3 regions of the Sphingomonas sp. PP-CC-3A-396 genome follow, and region 2 is predicted to be linked to each of the others. Evidence: riboswitches for the same ligand, from Rfam matches in the RefSeq annotation. Region 2 holds a riboswitch; each other region holds the start of a gene.
The links. Region 2 has a riboswitch for cobalamin ahead of C8J40_RS07175 (HoxN/HupN/NixA family nickel/cobalt transporter). Riboswitches for the same ligand answer to the same signal wherever they lie in the genome.

Region 1: another riboswitch for cobalamin. It lies ahead of C8J40_RS10720 (DUF1636 domain-containing protein); the one in region 2 lies ahead of C8J40_RS07175 (HoxN/HupN/NixA family nickel/cobalt transporter).
Region 3: another riboswitch for cobalamin. It lies ahead of C8J40_RS01755 (TonB-dependent receptor); the one in region 2 lies ahead of C8J40_RS07175 (HoxN/HupN/NixA family nickel/cobalt transporter).

The regions. Positions count from the first base shown of each region.
Region 1 is NZ_SLYF01000005.1:12,925-16,193, forward strand. Features, by position in the region: gene C8J40_RS10710 (histidine phosphatase family protein) at 1-570, opposite strand; gene cobS (adenosylcobinamide-GDP ribazoletransferase) at 1-4, opposite strand, end outside; gene cobT (nicotinate-nucleotide--dimethylbenzimidazole phosphoribosyltransferase) at 567-1,580, opposite strand; gene C8J40_RS10720 (DUF1636 domain-containing protein) at 1,577-1,984, opposite strand; cobalamin riboswitch at 2,156-2,352, opposite strand; gene cobO (cob(I)yrinic acid a,c-diamide adenosyltransferase) at 2,515-3,120, opposite strand; gene C8J40_RS10730 (NAD(P)/FAD-dependent oxidoreductase) at 3,188-3,269, shown strand, end outside.
Region 2 is NZ_SLYF01000003.1:205,546-208,814, reverse strand. Features, by position in the region: gene cobW (cobalamin biosynthesis protein CobW) at 1-90, opposite strand, end outside; cobalamin riboswitch at 196-410, opposite strand; gene C8J40_RS07175 (HoxN/HupN/NixA family nickel/cobalt transporter) at 464-1,453, opposite strand; cobalamin riboswitch at 1,695-1,913, opposite strand; gene C8J40_RS07170 (PepSY-associated TM helix domain-containing protein) at 1,944-3,080, opposite strand; gene C8J40_RS07165 (TonB-dependent receptor) at 3,080-3,269, opposite strand, start outside.
Region 3 is NZ_SLYF01000001.1:382,682-385,950, forward strand. Features, by position in the region: gene C8J40_RS01755 (TonB-dependent receptor) at 1-1,482, opposite strand, end outside; cobalamin riboswitch at 1,597-1,796, opposite strand; gene C8J40_RS01760 (TonB-dependent receptor) at 2,113-3,269, opposite strand, start outside.

The DNA.
Region 1 (3,269 bases), on a different contig from region 2:
TCATGTCGCCAAGCCGACGATCTGCACGGTCCGCGTCGGGCCCGGCCATATCCGCAGCGACACCAGCGCGGCATAGGGGAGGTCGAACGCCCAGTTCTGCCTTCGATCGAACCCGCACAACTCCGCGAGCGCCGCCCGGATCGCGCCGCCGTGCGTCACGACGAGTGTCGAGACCTGCGGCATCGCGGCCAGTGCCTGCGCGACCCGGTCCTGCAACGCGGACCAGCGTTCGCCATCCGGCGGTGGTGACGCATCGGGATCGTCGTAGAATGCGGCCAATTCGGCGGGATCGATTGCCGCCGGGGCCAGCCCGTCCCATGCCCCGAAATCGAGTTCGCGCCAGCGTGGGTCGACCTCGACCGCAACGCCTCGCGGTTCACCGATCGCCGCCGCACAGGCGCGTGCGCGGATCAGATCGGAGGCCTTGATCCGTTCGATCGCAAGACTCTCGGCGCGTGCCATACAGGCGGCAATCCCTCCCTCGGTCACCGGGTCGTCGGTCCGTCCGAGCATTCGCCCCGCCACTTCAAGCGCCCCGTGCCGCATCAGGTGCAGCATGTACGCACTCACGCAGCCGAAACGCCCGCCTCGGCGAACGTCGCCATCTCTGCATGCGCGGCCAGAGCGGCCCGGACGAGCAACGTCGCCGTCGCAGCACCGCTCGCCTCGCCCAGCCGCATCCCGAGCGAGAGCAACGGCTCGAGCCCCATTCGCTCGAGCAAAAGATGATGCCCCGGCTCGGCCGAGACATGTCCGGCAAGGCAATGCGCGAGAATGTCGGGACACGCCGCAGCCAAGGGCGCGACCGCCGCACAGCAGATGAACCCGTCGAGCATCACCGGCACGCCCGCCAGTCGCGCGGCAACCACCGCGCCTGCGATCGCCGCCAACTCGCGCCCACCGAGCCGCCGCAAGATCTCGAACGGCGTGCTCAGCCCGTCCCGGTGCAGCGCGACCCCGGCTTCGACCACCGCGATCTTCCGCGCGATGCCCTCATCGTCGACCCCCGTGCCCGGCCCGACCCAGTCGCTCGCCGACCCGCCGAAGCTCGCCAGACACAGCGCCGCGGCGGTCGTCGAATTGCCGATCCCCATTTCGCCGAGTACAATCAGGTCCGGCGCATCTGTGACCGCCGCCGCGCCCGCGTTCAACGCGGCAAGGCATTCGTCCTCCGACATCGCCGGGGCTTGCGTGAAATCCGCCGTCGGTCGGTCGAGATCGAGCGATACGATCTTCAGCTCAAGGCCCGCCGCCCGCGACAGCGCGTTGATCGCCGCGCCGCCATGCTCGAAATTGGCGACCATCTGCGCGGTGACCGAGGCCGGAAACGCACTCACACCTCGCGCGACGACGCCGTGGTTGCCCGCGAATACCACCGCGCTCCCGCGATCGAGCCGGGGCAGCGGGTTACCCTGCCAGCCGGCCATGAACACCGCTATATCCTCCAGCCGCCCCAGCGAGCCCGGCGGCTTGGTCAGTTCGCCTTGTCGGACGATCGCCGCGGATCGCGCCGCCGCGTCCGCCTGCGGCAAGCCGCGCAAGGCCGCCAGAAACCCGGCAGGCGTCGCGAACGCGGTCATTCGACGACGAAGCCGGCGGGCGGCGTGCGGGTGATGAAATGCCCCTTCACGCCCTGCGGCCATTGCTTGAACGGCACCTGCCCGAACGCGCTCTCACCGTAGAGCCGCGCGTAATCGAGGATCGCGCGCGCGGCGTCTTCGGTCGGTTCGAACCGGCCGAGCACATAGCCGACCTTGGCGGGTGCGCGCAGGTGGATCGTGCAGAAATCCTGGCATGCGAACAGGCACGGCATCTCCTGCACCGCGACGTCGGCATAGGCCGGATCGCTCGCCTGCACCGCCTTCAACGCGCTGACCAGCCGCGCGCCGCCGCGAACGCCTTCGCCGTCGTCACGCGCATCGGCGGAATGGCGGCACGTGTTGCACGCGACCACCGCGACGCCGCCTTCGACCGGCTTCAACATGTCCGTTCCCGGACGATCACAGAACGATTTATACTAGGCATAGGAACCCCTTCGGACAGTCGATCCCGCACCGCGCGAAGGGCGAAAGGCGCACGCCTCCAGCCTCCGCGCGACGCGAAGCGATGTCGTCGCTCGGGGTGTTACCCGTCCGTTCGGCGCACCCTGGCCGGACGAAAGACGACCGCGACGGGCAGGTCTCCTGGCTCGCGGGTCAACGCCGTCCGCGCCGCCTTCTCGGGAGTATCCCAATGGCATGAGGCACGATGGCTCGCCGCGTACAGTTGCAGGGGCAGCCGGGTGTTTCCCGTTCCCGTTTTCATTTCCCTACGCGTTGCCGCCTCGGGAAAACCTGTCGCGGGTTGAGCGATACGCGTACGATCGACCGTAGACAAGCCGCCTCTAATCCTCCCCTGACGGGGGAGGTGGCAGCCCGTTTGGGCTGACGGAGGGGTGACCCGCCGTCGTGATCGCAATACCCCTTCGTCTGGCAAGCGCCAGCCACCTCCCCCCGCAAGGGGAGGATCAAGAAGTCAGAACTCCACGCCAGCCTGCGCCTTCACCCCCGACCGGAACGGATGCTTCACCTGCGTCATCTCGGTCACAAGATCCGCCATCTCGATCAGCGCATCCGGCGCATTCCGCCCGGTGATCACGACATGCGTCATCTCCGGCTTTGCCGCCAACACAGCGAGCACCTCGTCGACCGGCAGATACTCATAGCGCAACACGATGTTCAGCTCGTCCGTCACCACCATCGCATAGGACGGGTCCGCGATCATTCGCTTGACCTCGTCCCACGCCTCGCGCGCCACTGCGATATCCCGCGCGCGATCCTGCGTATCCCAGGTGAAGCCCTCGCCCATCGGCTTGAACTCGCACAGGTCCGGGAACGCGTCGAAGATCGCCTTCTCGCCGGTCGCCATCGCGCCCTTGACGAACTGCACCAAGCCGACCTTGCGCCCATGCCCGATCATCCGCACCGCCATGCCGAACGCCGCGGTCGACTTGCCCTTGCCCTTGCCGGTGTGGACGATGATCAGGCCCTTCTCGATCGTCTTGCTCGCGACGATCTTATCATGGACCTCCTTGCGCTTGGCGCTCTTGGCATTCTGCTCGTCGTCGGTCCGCATGATCATGTCCTCTCGCGCTCGCGCCCTGTACTGCCGATGGCGGATCGCGCCGCGCGGCGCTAGAGCGACCGACATGCTCCGCATCACCGACCTCAAGCTCCCGCTCAACCACGCCGACGAAGCGCTCCCCGCCGCGATCCGCGATCGCCTGCGCG
Region 2 (3,269 bases):
GTTGCGGATCAGGTGGCTGATGAGCGTCGTCTTGCCGGCACCCAGGAAGCCGGTGACGATGGTGACGGGGACCTTTGAAAGATCGGACATGATTATTTCCTCGACGTCTGAAGCACACGCACGCACGACCTTTCGGCCGCACGCGTTCGTCGCTCAGACGGAGTACCGTGCCGCGACCATCCCCTGGATCGTAGCAAGAGCGACCATAACGCTGGCAGGTCTCCTGGCTCGCGGGTCGAGGCTCGACGTACGCCTTCCCAGGTTTCCCCAGTGGCTGCCCTCCGAAACGAAGGACGTGTGCGTCTCGCTCACCGCTTACAGTTGCAGGGACAGCCGCGGCATTGGGAGGACTCCTCCCGCACCGCATTCCCATTCAAGCCCTTTCGGGCACCGGCGCGATCTATGAGGTTCGGTGCAACCGAGCCTCGGGGGTGGGTTAGAGGACTTTCCGCCACGCCGCCAGCTATCCGTGTACGACCTCGATCTCATCGAAGCGTTTCCAGCGGTAGATGGCGAAGCTCAGGACCCAGCACAGCACGAACAGGCCGATGATCGCGAAGCCCAGGCCGTTGAAGTTCTCGCCGAGTGCGGCTGCCAGATCCCAGATGCCGCCGGTCAGGCCGAGCTTTGCGCCAAGCAGCGCGAGCGTCTCGATCCCGCCGATCGCTATCGCGACGATCGCGGAGATCAGCGTGATGGTGATGTTGTAATAAAGTTTGCGGATCGGCTTCACGAACGCCCATTCGTACGCGCCGAGCATGACGACGCCGTCTGCGGTGTCGACTAGCGCCATGCCGGTCGCGAACAGCACGGGGAGTACGAGGACGGTGCCGATCGAAAGCCCGTCTGCGGCCTGGCTCGCGGAAAGGCCCAGGATCGCGACCTCCGTGGCGGTGTCGAACCCGAGCCCGAACAGGAAGCCGAGCGGGGCCATGTGCCAGCTCCGCGTGACGAGCCGAAACATCGGTCGGAACAGCCGCGCGAGCAGCCCCCGGTTGCCGAGCAGCAGGTCCAGGTCCTCCTCGACATAAATACCGCCGCTGCGGACATGACCGAAGGTGCGCCAGACCGAGCGCAATATGATCAGGTTCATCGCCGCGATCGTGAACAGGAACACGGCGGAAGTGACGGTGGCGACCACGCCGCCGACCTGCTTGAACGCCTCGAACTGCGACAGCGCACTGGCGGTGAGCGCGATCGCGACGGCGGCGATCAGCACGATCCCCGAATGGCCGATCGCGAACCAAAAGCCGACCGCGATCGGCCGCTGGCCGTCCTGCATGAGCTTCCGCGTCACGTTGTCGATCGCGGCGATGTGATCCGCGTCGACGGCGTGGCGCAGACCCAGGCCCCAGGCGAGCAGCGCCGTGCCGAGCATCAGCGGCTGCGCGTGGAACAGCGAGAACGCCCAGGACCACGCCGCGATGTTGGCCACGATCAGGCCTAAGAACATCCAGCCGATGCGCTTGCGTGTCGAAACTCGCGTCGGTCGCTCAATCGTTAAAGTCGTCATGCAATAGCCCCGCAGCGTCCGACGAGGACGGGGGCCTGCCGCGAACGGCCGGGCCATACGACGACCGGACGCCATGAGCGGCCGACGCACGACGCCGATGCGGCCCCCGCCACATGGTCGTCGCTCAGCCAGTGTCACGCAGGCGGCGTTCACCGTGCCTCGGTCACCCCCTGGACCGGGACAAGAGCGACCAGACGCCGGCAGGTCTCCTGGCTCGCGGGTCAAGGCTCGGCGCACCGCCTTCCCAGTCCTTTCGGCCCAGTGGCTGCCCTCGCAAAGAGGGCTCGTGCGCTTCGCTCGCCGCTTACAGTTGCAGGGACAGCCGCGGCATAAGACGGCGAACCGTCCGCACCGCATTCCCAATCAAGCCCTTCCGGGCGCCGACGCGATCTAGCGAGCCACCGGTAGAACCGGCCGCTCGGACGTCGTGCTAGCCGGGTTCGTGCCGGGTGCCAATCGTCCTTTGCGGGTGCCGCCGTCGTTGCCAGCGCAGCACGCCGGTTACGAACAGCGCGATCGGGACGATCCCGGCGGCGAAGGCGAGGACGCGTCCTGGCAGTCCGAACGCCTCGCCGCCGTGCAGCGGGTGGAGCCAGTTCATCACGATGTCGCCGCGTGTCTCGGCGAGGCCGTCGCGGGTCGCGAGGATGGCGCCGGTATAAGGATCGAGCCAGACGTTGGTGCGCGGAAAGCGGCGGCTTGGCTCGCCGTCCTGTGCGAGATTGATCCGCGTGGTGCCGGTCGGCGAGGCGGGAGTTTCGATCCAGGCGAGTGCGGCACCGGGAAAGCGGCGCTCGGCAACTGTGACCAGTCGGTCGACGGGAAGGCGGTCTCCGTTCGGAAAGACCATCAGCGGCGGCATCTGATATAGCGGTGAGGCGCGGGCGATTACGGAGCGCGTCTGGTCGGGGAGGTCTAGCATCACCCCGGTCGCGGTGACGACGAGCAGCAGGACCGCGCCGGCCACACCGATCAGCTTGTGCCAGTCGTACAGCCGGCGGATCGGCGCGGCGTCGCGCTTGAAGCGGAGCGCGCGCCACCAGCCGCCGGGGCGCGGCCACCATGCCCAGATCCCGCTGGCGATCATCAGCAGCATGACGATCCCCGCAATCCCCATGACGATGCCGCCGGGTTTTTCCAGCAGCAGCCGGTAATGCAGGTCGTAGATCCAGGTGACGATCGTATCGCCCCAGAAGCCGGTGCGGATCGTTGTCAGCCGCACCGGGTCGATCCAGGCAAGCAGGGGCGCGAAGTCGCGACCGGTGGTTTCCTTGGGCTTATAATAGCGGACCGGGATCGCGCCGCCGTCCGTCGTCACCTCGATCCGCCATGCGCCGGTGCGGGCGGGATGCTCGCGGTGGAGCGTGTCGACGACCGCCTGCCACGATACCGACCGCGCACCGTCCGGTATCGCGCGCAACGCCGGGCTGAGCGCTGCGTCGATCTCCGGATAGAAGACGAGGATGCTGCCGGTCAGCCCGGCGAACGCGAACAGCGCGCCGATCGACAGCCCCAGCCAGAGGTGGATGCGCCGCACGATCACGCGCAGCGGTGGCCGGCGTGTCATCAGAGCGTCAACCGGACCGCGCCGAACAGCGATCTTGGATCGGCCGGTGCGTGGAGCCGCTGCGTGCCGTCGTACCAGACATATTCGTAGCGCTCGTTCGCCAGGTTCTTGAGTTGCGCGGAGATCTCGATCGTCGGCGTCAGCTTGTACGCTACCTCCGCGTTGAGCACGACATAATCGCCGTAGCGT
Region 3 (3,269 bases), on a different contig from region 2:
GCGGGCGATGTTGTCATAGACGCCGAACGGGCGGCCGACGCAGATCGAACCGGCGGTCACCTGCTCCGCCGGGCTGCAATCGCGGAAGTCGATCTGGTTGCGCGTACGGCGGTTGAAATAGGTCACGCTTGCGCGGACCCGGTTGTCGAGGAACGCCTGCTCGACCCCGACGTCGAAGTTGCGCGCGGTCTCCGGATCGAGGCCGCGATTCCCGTAGTCGGAGAAGAGCTGGTACAGGGTCGGTGCCTTGAAGCCTTCGCCATAGCTTGCGCGGATCGTCGTGCCGGTGCGCAACGCCAGCGCCGCGTTCGCGCCGAATGTGGTGTGGCTGCCAAAATCGTCGTGATCGTCGTTGCGGACGCCGCCGGTGATGGTGAGGATATCGAGCGGCTTGACGATCAGCTGGCCGTAAACGCTGGTGATGCCGGTATCCGCGAAGGTGAAGCCGTCGTTGAAGCGGCTGTTCTCGCGCTCGAAGCCGGCGACCACGCGGACCTGGTCGAGCGGGCGGAAGTCGCCTTGGTATTCGTAGCGTTCGCTGCGGCCGCGGCCGATGAAGGTCGGATCGCTGCCGAAGCTCGGGTCGTAATTGTCGCGGTTGATGTCGGCGATCGTGAACGCGACGCGGTTGTTGAACCGGCCATCGGCGAAGTTCGCGTGCAGCCCGGCATAGCCGTAAGCCTCGCGCGTCTTCGAATATTCGGGCGTGTCGGCTAGCACGTAATCGGGCGCTGGGAAGCCGTCGATCTCGACGCGGCTGTCGGCGAAATAGCCGCGCAGGTCGAGGCCGATGCCCGGCGCGAACTCGACGCCCACGCGCCCGGTCGCGCCATATTGGCGATAGCCGTCGCGCTCGGTGCCGCTGGCGGCGGACGAGATGCCGTCGGTGCGCAGATAGCCGCCGGTCAGCGAGCCTGATACCGGACCGGTCTTGCCCGACACGCCCGCGCTGGCGAACACGCTGTCGGCATAGCCATATTCGGCGTTGGCGCGCGCTTGGACGCCTTCGGTTGGCGCGGCGGTGATGATGTTGACGACGCCGCCGATTGCCTGGCTGCCCCATGGCACCGAGTTCGGGCCGCGCAACACCTCGATCCGCTCGACCGAGCTCGACAGGAGATTGCCGAAGTTGAAGCCGCCGCCGGTCGACGAGGGATCGTTGACGCGGACGCCGTCGATCACGACGAGCGTCTGGTCCGCCTCGGCGCCGCGGATACGGACGCTGGTCAGCGCGCCGATGGTGCCATTGCGCGTTACCGTCACGCCCGGCGTGGTCGCGAGCAGATCGGAGACGATAACGGTCTGGCGGCGCTCGATCTCGGCGCGGTCGATGACGGTGACGGCCTGGCCGATCTCGCTCAGCGGTTGCGCGGCGCGGGTTGCGGTGACGACGACTTCGGGCGCGTCGGGATCGGGGATGGTCTGGGCATAAGCGGGCGCTGCGATCGCCGCGGCGCCGAGCAGAAGGAAGAATTTCGTCATGGGTACGTCCTAAGCAGAACCGCCTGCGACCATTCGCGGGGCGGCCAGACGTCTCTCGCTCGAGGAAACCCGGCTGGACCGGAGCACTCGTCCGCGCCGGACACCCGCCCGCGCAGTGGATCGACCGTGAAAGGCAGGTCTCCTGGCTTCCGGGTCATCGCGCCCACCCCGCCTTCCCAGGTCGAAACCCAGTGGCATATTCGGGGTGGCCGCTATCCGGTCACAGTTGCGGGTACAGCGCCGGTCTTGCGGATTCCCGCGCACCGACTTCCCTTTTGATCCCGTCGCCGGGAACCCTTCACGGGAGTGGCATTAGTCGCACGCCAGACACGGGTCAACGCAGCGCCTACTCATGCTCCCCACCCGGGGCGTGGTTCAGTAGACTCATGGTCTATCGCACCACCCCGGCGAAGGCCGGGGCCCAAGTGGGGAACGGCGATAACCGAGCGCAGTGCCCCGTTATTTCCACCTTTCCAATTGGGCCCCGGCCTTCGCCGGGGTGGTGACTAGTACCAAATAGTGACGTTCCCCGAAATTGTTCTCCCGCGAAGGCGGGAGCCCAGACTGGGTCCCCGCCTTCGCGGGGAAACATGCTGTCTTCGTTTCTCTTGGCAAGCGACGGATCGAATATCAACGCCCGCCGTAGCGCAGCCCCACCCAGATTGTCCGCGGCGTGGCGCGCTCGACGATGTTGGCGCCGCTGATCCCTGCCTCGACGCGCTCGTTGAGGAAATTCTCCGCCCGAAACTCGGCAACCAGCGAGCGCAGGATCGGCAGCGCGGCATAGGCATCCAGTGTCGTCGCGGCCCTAAGCACCCGCGTATTCTGGTCGTCGTCGAACTGTCGGCCGACATGCCGCACGGTCAGCGACAGCGCCGCAGCATCGTGCCGCCAGTCGACCGTCCCCGACACTTGGTCGCGCGGGGTCTGCGCTGGTCGCAAGCCGTCCAGAGCGGCGGTGATCCCCGAACCCTCGACCTTCGAGTTCGTGTGCGACCACGATGCTTGCACGCCCAGCGGACCCGGTCGATACGACGCATCCAGTTCGAAGCCATGCGCGCGGATCCCATCGAGGTTCTGGCGGACGCGGTAGGTGGCGACCCCGGGCAGCACCTGCGGCGGGTTGGTCGTCGTGACGTTGGCAATCGCGTTCTTCAGCCGGTTGTAGAAATAGGTCGCGGCGATGCTCACGCCCGGTGCCGGCGTCAGCGTGACGCCACCCTCGACCCCGGTCAGTCGCTCCGGCGACAGCAACGCGTTCGCCGCGGTCGCGTCGTTGCCGACCCGGAACGGGCGGTACAGTTCGTTGAGCGTCGGCAGTCGCCATCCGCGATAGCCGGCGGCCCGCAGCGTGACCGCCTCGATAGGCTGATACGCGACGCCTGCCCGCCCGGTAGTCTCGCTGCCGTCGCGGTTCGCGTAGCGCAGGTCGGTCAGCGCCGCGCCGGTCGCGAGCGGCCGTTCCGTCAGATAGCCGCCATCGATCGACCACCAATCGACCCGCCCACCTAGGCTGAACGTGAGGTAGCCCGCGACGAGGCTTCCATCGGCGAACACGCCGGTCGTCGTCGTACTCCCGCCAGCTTCCCGCCGCCGCGTCGGCGCCGCGTTGACGAACGTATAGAGCTCCTGCGTCTTGCCGCTCACGTCGCGGATATCCGCGCCCAGCCTGAGCGTGATGCTCTCGCCCAGCGGCGGTGCGATCTCGATCCGCCCGCCAAGCCCTGTCGCCGGCGTATTGTACTGGTTCAGCGACTGGATCGCGGTCGTGCGCGCGGCAGTGATGC